DNA from 3 places in the Comamonas sp. AG1104 genome. Region 1 is predicted to be linked to each of the others. Evidence: predicted binding sites of a transcription regulator. Region 1 holds the regulator's gene; each other region holds the start of a gene.
The links. The regulator sigma-54, encoded in region 1, starts transcription at its own class of promoters, with help from an activator protein. The targets are predictions, from matches to a motif close to TGGCANGNAANCTGCTTT.

Region 1 (3,276 bases):
GACAATGTGCGTGCCGTGCTGGAGCTGCAAAAAGACGAGCAGGGCAAGACACTGACGCAGGGCGAGATCGAAAAGCGCCTCACCGGCCTGTTGCAGGAGCTGCGCGTCGAGCATCTGCGCCAGTCGCCGGCGCTGGCGCTGTCCGGCGGTGAACGCCGGCGCGTGGAAATCGCGCGTGCCCTGGCCACGCAGCCGCGCTTCATCCTGCTTGACGAGCCGTTTGCCGGTATCGATCCGATTGCGGTGATCGAGATCCAGCGCATCATCGGCTTCCTCAAGGAACGCGGCATCGGCGTGCTGATTACCGACCACAACGTGCGCGAGACGCTGGGCATCTGCGACCACGCCTTCATCATCAGCGACGGCCATGTGCTGGCCGAAGGCACGCCCGAGGAGATCGTGGAGAACGCCGATGTGCGCCGCGTCTATCTGGGCGAACATTTCAGGATGTGATGACTCCCACGCTCCCTCACTTTGTGTGGTCGCTGCCCCCGGAAGGGACCCTGACCGGCAGCGCCGAGGTTTGCCTTGGGGCAGCCCGGCGGCAAACCCATAGCACTGCGCGCGTTTGCAATGATTGTCTGGGGGCCGCGCCTCGATGAAGCCAGGTCTCTCGCTACGCGTTTCGCAGCATTTGTCGCTTACGCCGCAGCTGCAGCAATCCATTCAGCTGCTGCAGCTCTCCACTCTGGAGCTGGCGCAGGAAGTCGAGCAGATGCTGGTCGACAACCCTTTTCTGGAGCGTGCGGGCGATGAGGCTGAAACTGCGGGAGATGCTCCTGTAGATGTAGCTGCTAGCGCCAGTGAATACAGCACTTCAGATGGTATTCGTTCTGAAAATGAATCATTGCAAGCGCAATCAGCTACTGAAACGGTAGCGGAAGCATCAACCCCCGAAACCCCTGAAACGCTGAACTGGGAGGCCGACGGCATGGACGGCCAGGACGGGGAGTGGGGCGGCGAATCCAGCAGCGAGTGGGAGACGCCCTCGGCCAGCAGCTCCACGCGCAACCGCGATGGCGATGACGAAACCGATGCCATCGATCTGGCGCGCGAGCACCAGAGCCTGACCGACTTTCTCCATCGTCAGGCGCTGAGCCTGCATCTGGGCGCGGCGGACATGGCGGCACTGCGCTTTCTCATCGAGTCGCTCAGCGACGATGGCTATCTCGAGGATTCCCTGCAGGAGCTGGCGCAAAGCCTTGCCGGCGACGACCTGGAAGAGCGCGAGGAGCTGGAGCAGCACTTTGTCATTGCTCTGAAGCTGCTGCAAAGTCTGGAGCCCGTGGGCGTGGGCGCGCGTGATCTGGCCGAGTGCCTGCAGCTGCAGCTGCGCGACCTGATCCGCACTGCCGAGGACGAGGGCACGACCGAGGCGCATATGAACCGGCTGCTGCTGGCGCAATCCATCTGTGCGCAGCCCATGGACCTGCTGGCGCGGCGCGATCTGCGCAAGCTCACCAGCCTGTGCGGCGCGCGCGAAGAGCAACTGCGCGAAGCCATGGCCCTGATCGCCAGGCTGGAGCCGCGTCCGGGGCGCCGCTTTGTCGACGTGGAGCGCCATATCGTGGTGCCCGATGTCATCGTGCGCCCGGTGCGGGCCGGCGCCGGCCGGGCGGACTTTTCCGTGCAGCTCAACCCCGAGGTCATGCCACGTCTGCGCGTGCACGACATCTATGCCAGCGTGCTGCGTCGCCACAAGAACAGCGACGGTCATGCAGCGCTGCAGCAGCAGTTGCAGGAGGCGCGCTGGTTCATCAAGAACATCCAGCAGCGCTTCGACACCATCTTGCGTGTTTCCGAAGCCATCGTGGAGCGGCAGAAGAACTTCTTTGTGCATGGCGAGCTGGCCATGCGCCCGCTGGTGCTGCGCGATATCGCCGATACGCTGGGCCTGCACGAGTCCACCATCAGCCGCGTGACCACCGCCAAGTACATGGCCACGCCCCAGGGCACGTTCGAGCTCAAGTATTTCTTCGGCTCGGGCCTGGGCACGGAAACCGGCGGCAGTGCCTCCAGCACGGCCGTGCGTGCGCTGATCAAGCAGTTTGTCGATGCCGAAGATGCCAAGAAGCCGCTGTCGGACGCCAAGCTGGCAGACATGCTCAAGGAGCAGGGCATCGAGTGCGCGCGCCGCACGGTGGCCAAGTACCGCGAGCAGCTCAAGATACCGACGACCACGCTGCGCAAGGCGCTGTAGGGCGCCTTAGAAACAAGAAAGCCGCTGATGCATCGCACAGCGGCTTTTTGTTTAGAGCCATATGTCTTGATGAAGCAAGATCCAAGTGAGGGACAGCAAGCAAAGGCCGCCCTGCAGCGAAGATGTCGTCCCCCTTCCGAAGAGAAAGGGGGAAGGCGCAAAGCGCCTCAGGGGGTTAATTCGGTACCAACCACCAGATAAACCAGACCAGCACGCCAATCATCAGTCCGAACTTGAGGATCTTGTAGAAGGTCGGATTCCAGTCGCGGAAGGCACGGCGGTACTTGCCGGCATAGAACGAGATCTTGAACAGCTTGCTGATCATGCCGCGCGGATCGCCCTCGTTGTTGGGCGAGCTGGCGGCGGCCACCACGTTCTTGCCCAGCCAGTGATTGAGCCACTGGGCAAAGCCATTGGTCATGGGGCGTTCCACGTCGCAGAACAGCACGATGCGGTTGCCTTCCGAGCGGTTCTCGGCCCAGTGCATATAGGTCTCGTCGAAGATCACGCCTTCGCCTTCGCGCCAGCTATAGGGCTTGCCGTCGACCTCGATCATGCAGCGGTCGTCGTTGGGGGCCAGCACGGCCAGGTGATAGCGCAGCGAGCCCGCATAGGGGTCGCGGTGCAGATTGAGCTTGGCGCCGGGCGGCAGCTCGGCAAACATGGCGGCCTTGACGCTGGGAATCGACTTCACCAGGGCCGTGGTCTTGGGGCACAGCTCCATGGCCGAAGGGTGGGCATCGCCGTACCACTTGAGGTAGAAGCGCTTCCAGCCGGTCTTGAAGAAGGAGTTGAAGCCTGCGTCATCGTTGTTGGCGGCAGCCTTGATCTGCATGTTCTTTTGCAGATTGACGGCTTCCTCGCGGATCTCGCGCCAATTGGCCTGCAGCGGCGCCAGTTCGGGAAAGGTGCTGGTGGGCAGATAGGGCGTGCGCGGCACCTTGCTGAACATCAGCATGAAGACGTTGAACGGCGCTGTGAACGTGGAGTGGTCAAACAATTGCTTGACCACCTTGTGGCGCACCTTGCCGCGCAGATGCATGTACAGCCCGCAGCCAAAGAAAAGCAGCACCAGT
Region 2 (3,276 bases), on a different contig from region 1:
AAGATCACGAAGACCTGTGCCAGCACGGACAGCATGTTCTTGCTGCGTACCAGGCCGCCGTAGAACAGCGCCAGGCCGGGGATGACCATCAGGATCACCAGCATGGTCGAGGTCAGCATCCAGGCGGTATCGCCGGCGCTCAGGGTGGGAACGGCCTCGGCCGCTGCTTCGGCCACAGGTGCTGCTGCGGCGGCAGCCGTTGCAGCTTCCTGGGCAAAGCCGGTGGCGCCGGCAGCCAGCAGGCCCAGTCCCAGGCCTGCGCTCAATAGTTTCTTGATCATGGCAATCTTTCTCAAAACGGTTCCAGAGAGACTGGGCCTTTACAGGGCCGCGTCGCCGGTTTCTCCTGTACGGATACGGATCGACTGCTCCAGCGCCTGCACAAAGATCTTGCCGTCGCCGATCTTGCCGGTGCGGGCCGCGCCCTCGATGGCGTCGATGGCGGCGTCCACCAGATCGTCGGCAATCGCGGCCTCGATCTTGAGCTTGGGCAGAAAGTCCACCACATACTCGGCACCGCGGTACAGCTCGGTGTGACCCTTCTGACGGCCAAAGCCCTTGACTTCGGTCACGGTGATGCCTTGCACACCGATTTGGGAAAGAGCTTCACGCACTTCGTCGAGCTTGAAGGGTTTGATGATGGCGATCACCATTTTCATGACGGGCTCCTGAAAAATTAAAAAGTCTTGGAGAGCGTCAGAATCAGACGCGCCTTGTTCACATCGCCGAAGTAGGCCTTCTTGTTGGCGCCGGTCACCGCTGCACCTGCAGAGAAGCCGTCGCCCAGGTCATAGGCACCACCGACGCTGTAGTCCACATAGTTGGGAACGCCCAGGTCCTTGATGTCGCTGGAGAAATGGGTGTAACCAACTGATGCTTTCAGTGTCACCTTGGGCATCACTTCCTGGCTGTAGGAGAACTGCAGATAACCGGTGTTGCGACCCTTGAGGCCCGAGCCGGCCTTGGCTCCGGCCCAGCCGAAGTAGTCCTTGGACACTGTGTGCGAGTACTTGGCCGTGAACGGGCCATAGGTGCCGGAGCCGTAGATCTCGGTGGTGTTGCCGTTGGCATTGCCCGAGTACACATAGGTCAGCATGCCCACGTCCCAGTCCACATCGGCGGCCTTGAACTTGTAGCCGCCGTAGAAGTCGGTTTCCAGCGAGTTGCCGGGCAGCCAGTCCACGGAGGAGTTCCAGTTGCCGACGTAGAAGCCGCTGTCGCCGAACGTGTAGTCAAAACCGCCTTGCAGCGCGGGCTTGACGGCCTTGGTGCGGCTGGCGTCCTGATCCTGGCCACGGAACTTGTAGTTGGTGGTCAGGGCAACGTTGGCGGAGAGCTGGGCATGGGCCCACATGGGGGCGACAACGGCGCAGGCCAGGGCGGCAGTCTTGGCGAAAGTCTTGAAACGGCTTGCAGCGGGACTAGGCATTCAGGGTTCCTCCGGTTTGAAAATTTCGTGGCAAAAATCTCGGATGAACTCTCAAAGCACAGACCGTGCCAGTCTCTGCGGCGGCTGCGGCGCGGTTCGCTGCCCAAGGCCCTGGAACAGGCGGCGGGCCATAGCTGCCCGGTACAAAAAGCTACGAGTTTTCACAATCACTGTGCGCAACTTTCGCCACCCGGGCTGCGGCCTGAACCGGATGCACCAGGATGGTGCGTTTTTGCGATGCACCGCCATGGCCCGGCTTTTGCGCGTCTTTTTGCACCAAACAGGTGATTTGCAAGTGAGTGCGTGCTCTCCGTTTGGCGCGGACGCAAAAAAAGCCCATCGCCAGGGCGATGGGCTTGCAGGTCGCGCGCAGCTCAGAAGCTGGCCTGGGGCAGGTCTGCCTTGGTGAACACCAGCGAGACCTTGGCTTCTTCGGGAATCGGCGGCAGGTCCCGATTCCAGAGCTCCCAGGCGCTGCGCAACTCGGCCAGCTTCCGGGGCTCACGATCACGCAGATTGGCGCGCTCGCGCGGGTCGCTGGCGATGTTGAACAGGTATTCGATGCCCTCGATCTGCAGGTATTTCCAGTCGCCGCGTATCAAGGCCTTTTGCTCGCGGTGCTTCATGCGCCAGGCCAGGTCGCGCTCGGGCATCCAGCTTTGATCCTGCATCAGGGGCAGCAGGCTGATGCCATCCAGCGGATAGTCGGCATCTGCCGATACGCCGGCAGCGGCCAGGAAGGTGGCCGACCAGTCCATGGTCAGGCTGGGCGTGTCGCAGACGGCGCCGGCCGTCATGCGCGCCGGCCAGCGTGCCAGCAAAGGTACGCGGATGCCGCCTTCGAGCAGATCCATCTTCTGGCCCACGAAAGGCCAGGTATTGGAGAAGCGCTCGCCGCCGTTGTCGCTGGTGAAGACGATGAGCGTGTTCTCGCTCATGCCTTTTTCCTCCAGCGCATCCAGCAGCCAGCCGATGCCTTCGTCCATGTGATGGATCATGCGCTGATAGGTGTCGATGGAGCCGCCGTCGATATGCTTGCCCATGCCTTGCAGGCGTTCGGACTCGGCGCGGTCCTCGCGCGTCAGCCAGGGCCAGTGCGGCGCGCTGTAGTGCAGCGAGAGGTAGAAGGGCTGCTTGGCCGTCTGGCGTTTGACGAAGTCCACGGCGCGGCGGCTCAGCAGATCGGTCAGGTAGCCGTCTTCGGTGTGCGGCTCCTCGTTGCGCCAGAAGTCGGGGCGCCCGCGCGGATCGCAGTGGGCGAAGTAGTCGGCGCCGCCGGCGTGAAAGCCGTAGAACTCCTCGTAGCCCGACAGGCGCGGGCCGAAATGCGGGGGGTAGCCCAGATGCCATTTGCCGACCAGGGCCGTGGCATAGCCGGCGTCGCGCAGCAGCGAGGCCACCGTGGGGTGATCGGGCGGCAGGCCCAGCACCTTGTCGCCATGCACGCTGGCGATGGGCTCCTCGGCCGCACCGCGCAGGCGGTACTGCCAGCGGCCCGTGGCCAGCGCAAAGCGCGTGGGCGAGCACACCGACGAGTTGGAGTAGCCGCGCGTGAAGCGCAGGCCCTGGGCGGCCATGGCGTCCAGGCGCGGCGAGACGTCGGTGGCGTTGTTGTGCGCATCGCGCGCACCGGTGCAGCCCAGGTCGGCATAGCCGAGGTCATCGGCCAGGATGAAGATCAGATTGGGGCGGGAGTCGGTCATGAGAGAACGGAGAACATTCAAAAAAAGGAGCTTCTATCGCTTGTTATGCAAGGATTCTGAATAGATTTAATGCTGAAAATGTTTGGTAACAAGCGATAGGTGCTCCTCAAATATCAGGGCTTGAAGCCCGAGCGCTGCACCACC
Region 3 (3,276 bases), on a different contig from region 1:
TGTAGGCATCCAGCATGCTGTCGGAGAACACACCGCCCTTGGTCAGGAACGCACGGTCGGCGTCCAGAGCTTCCAGAGCCTGATCCAGGCTGTGGCAGACGGTAGGCACCAGCTTGTCTTCCTCGGGAGGCAGGTGGTAGAGATCCTTGGTCGCGGCTTCGCCGGGATGGATCTTGTTTTCCACGCCGTCCAGGCCGGCCATCAGCAGAGCTGCGAAACCCAGGTAGGGGTTCATCAGAGGATCGGGGAAGCGGGCTTCCACGCGGCGAGCCTTGGGGTTGCTGACGTAAGGAATACGGATGGAGGCCGAGCGGTTCTTGGCCGAGTAAGCCAGCTTCACGGGCGCTTCGAAGCCGGGAACCAGACGCTTGTAGCTGTTGGTGCCGGGGTTGGTGATGGCATTCAGCGCACGAGCGTGCTTGATGATGCCGCCAATGTAGTACAGGGCGAAGTCGGACAGACCGGCATAGCCGTCGCCGGCGAACAGGTTCTTGCCATCCTTCCACACGGACTGGTGCACGTGCATGCCGGAGCCGTTATCGCCAGCGTAGGGCTTGGGCATGAAGGTTGCCGTCTTGCCGTAGGTGTTGGCCACGTTCCAGATGATGTACTTCTGCAGCTGTGTCCAGTCGGCACGCTCGACCAGGGTCGAGAAGCGTGTGCCGATTTCGTTCTGACCGGCACCAGCCACTTCATGGTGGAACACTTCGACGGGAATACCGACCGCTTCCAGCAGCAGCGACATCTCTGCACGCATGTCCTGGGTGCTGTCAACGGGAGGCACGGGGAAGTAGCCACCCTTGACGCGAGGACGGTGACCACGGTTACCGGTCTCGAACTTGGTGCCGGTGTTCCAGGGAGCCTCGTATTCTTCGATTTCGAAGAAGGGGTTGTGAGGCTCCGTGCCCCAACGCACGCCGTCGAAGATGAAGAATTCGGGTTCGGGACCGAAGTAAGCGGTATCGCCCAGGCCGGAGGCCTTCAGGTAGGCTTCGGCACGCTTGGCGATGGAGCGGGGATCGCGATCATAGGCCTTGCCATCACCGGGTTCGATCACATCGCACTGCAGAATCAGTGTGGTTTCTTCGAAGAAGGGATCGATATTGGCAGTGTTGGGATCGGGAACCAGCTGCATGTCCGAGGCTTCGATACCCTTCCAGCCGGCAACGGAAGAACCGTCGAAAGCATGGCCCGAGGTGAACTTGTCCTCGTCGAAGTGCGACACGGGCACGGTCACGTGCTGTTCCTTGCCGCGGGTATCGGTAAAGCGCAGGTCCACGAACTTGACCTCGTTATCCTGCACCATCTGCATCACGTCTGCAACGGTCTTCGCCATTAGATCTCTCCTGCCAACTTTGGCTGATCAAATAAAGAATGAATAGTATCTAGCAGTTTGCGTGCCAACTCGACCTTGGCGCCTCACAACAACATCTGCGCACCGAAACCGAGCCTTGGTGTAAAGACATTCGGCACAAGACATAAGCACTTACCAGAGCTGCATCTGCAAACTGCACCAAACAGACGCGCATTGTCGCACTGCCAGAGCACGCAGCACAATTGCACCATCTTGGTGAATTTACTTGCACCAAGATGGTGCAATTCTGAAATGGGATTGTTTTTGGTGCATGACACCTGATCCAACCTGCTGCAGACGCTTTTCAGCGAGCCACCGAAGCTGCACCATCCGAATCATCTGCACCAGGTGCAAACGGGACCTGTGGGTCGGCAGCACTCGGCAGGGTCTGCGCCCTCATCTGCTCCAGCGCCGCCAGACAGAAGTGGGCAAACCACAGTGCAGAGAAGGCAAACACCAGCGCATAAATCCAGATCGCAATCGGAACCAGAATCCAGAAAGCAGCCAGGAACAGCAGCCCGGAAATCCAGACCACACCGGGTGCTGCGCCCAGATAGCCGCAGATCACCCCCATCAGAATGAGCGACATGCGGTGACGGGCAAACAGGGCCCGGCGCTCATCCTTGCTGGCATGCTCGGACAAGGCGTCAAATGCCATGACCCTGTAGGTGAGCCATCCCCAGATCAGGGGCGCCACCACCAGCATCAGCGGCGGGAACACCCATAGCGGCAAAGTGACAAACAAGGCCAGCAGCGCAATCAGCGTGGAGCCGCCCGACCAGACCAGGCTGGCCACGGTAGAGCCGCCATGCTTTTTCTCCAGCCCGACAAAGCGCTTCTCGGCCACCAGTTGCGTGAGCACTGGTGCCATGAACAGGCCCACCAGCAGCAATACCAGTACCACGAGTACCGGCATTGCTCCCAACACCACAAAAATGGAAGCCACCACCTCCGAGGCATACCCAAGGCCCAGCCCTTGCAGCCATAGCCACAGGGAATGCAGCCAGCCAACCCCGTCCAGCAGGCTTTGCACCTTGAGAACCGCATCGGCCCAGAAGAAGTAACCCAAAAGCCAGGCCATCAAGGCCATGGCCAGAAGCGGCAAGAGTGACCAGACAATGACCCGCTTATGCAGGCAATACGCCAGGGCACGCCAAAAAGAGTCGAGTAGCAAGCTCATGCTGGCAAGCATACTCAAGGATTGACTTATGCGCGACCCATCAATCGCAGGACTGCCAGCCACTGCTGCGCCCAGAAGCCACGGCCATAGTCGCGCAATTGTCCTTTTGCATTCGCTTGCACCTGATCGCGAATGCCAGTGGGGTCATAGCGCAGATCAAAGTTGGCCGTACCAAACAATATGTCCCACCAGGGCAACAATACGCCGAAGTTATTGCCGTGCACCTTCTTGTTGCGCACAGGCGCCATGGGTTCGTGACCGATACCGATGGCGTGATGACGGCGGTGAAAGCGCGGACTGATCCACAGGCGCTCGCCCAGTTGGCCAAACCAGATGCGCACATTGGCATGCTGAAAGCTCTCGCTGAGCTGGGTCAGGGCCACGATGGCCACGAACTGCCCCGGAGCCACGCCAATCAGCTGTGCTACCAGCACGATGATGGCGTCATGGATCACGTCGTCGAGCAGGTGATTGCGGTTGTCGCTCCACACCGTCATCTGGCGCTGCGAGTGGTGCACGGCATGCAGCTTCCACCACCAGGTAAAACCGTGCTGACCGCGATGAATCCAGTACTCGACCAGATCGAAGACGACCAGATACATCAACAGACTGACCCAGGCATTGTCCGTCACGCCCGGCCAGATATCGTCTAGATGAAAGCCAGGCATGCCCCAAACATGAAGCCTGCCCATGAGGGCATCCCACAAGGGATCGATCGTGAAGAACAATGCCAGCCGGAAAA

Region 2: DFO48_RS12410 (TorF family putative porin) is a predicted target of sigma-54. The motif match lies at 1,483-1,500, and genes of this name have one in related genera.
Region 3: glnA (type I glutamate--ammonia ligase) is a predicted target of sigma-54. The motif match lies at 1,386-1,403, and genes of this name have one in related genera.

The regions. Positions count from the first base shown of each region.
Region 1 is NZ_QQAS01000003.1:709,801-713,076, reverse strand. Features, by position in the region: gene lptB (LPS export ABC transporter ATP-binding protein) at 1-453, shown strand, start outside; gene DFO48_RS11795 (RNA polymerase factor sigma-54) at 599-2,200, shown strand; gene DFO48_RS11790 (aspartyl/asparaginyl beta-hydroxylase domain-containing protein) at 2,376-3,276, opposite strand, start outside.
Region 2 is NZ_QQAS01000004.1:111,334-114,609, reverse strand. Features, by position in the region: gene DFO48_RS12420 (ammonium transporter) at 1-281, opposite strand, end outside; gene glnK (P-II family nitrogen regulator) at 321-659, opposite strand; gene DFO48_RS12410 (TorF family putative porin) at 677-1,429, opposite strand; gene DFO48_RS12405 (sulfatase) at 1,804-3,132, opposite strand; gene DFO48_RS12400 (Bug family tripartite tricarboxylate transporter substrate binding protein) at 3,246-3,276, opposite strand, start outside.
Region 3 is NZ_QQAS01000007.1:117,616-120,891, reverse strand. Features, by position in the region: gene glnA (type I glutamate--ammonia ligase) at 1-1,336, opposite strand, end outside; gene DFO48_RS19775 (EI24 domain-containing protein) at 1,659-2,546, opposite strand; gene DFO48_RS19770 (sterol desaturase family protein) at 2,561-3,276, opposite strand, start outside.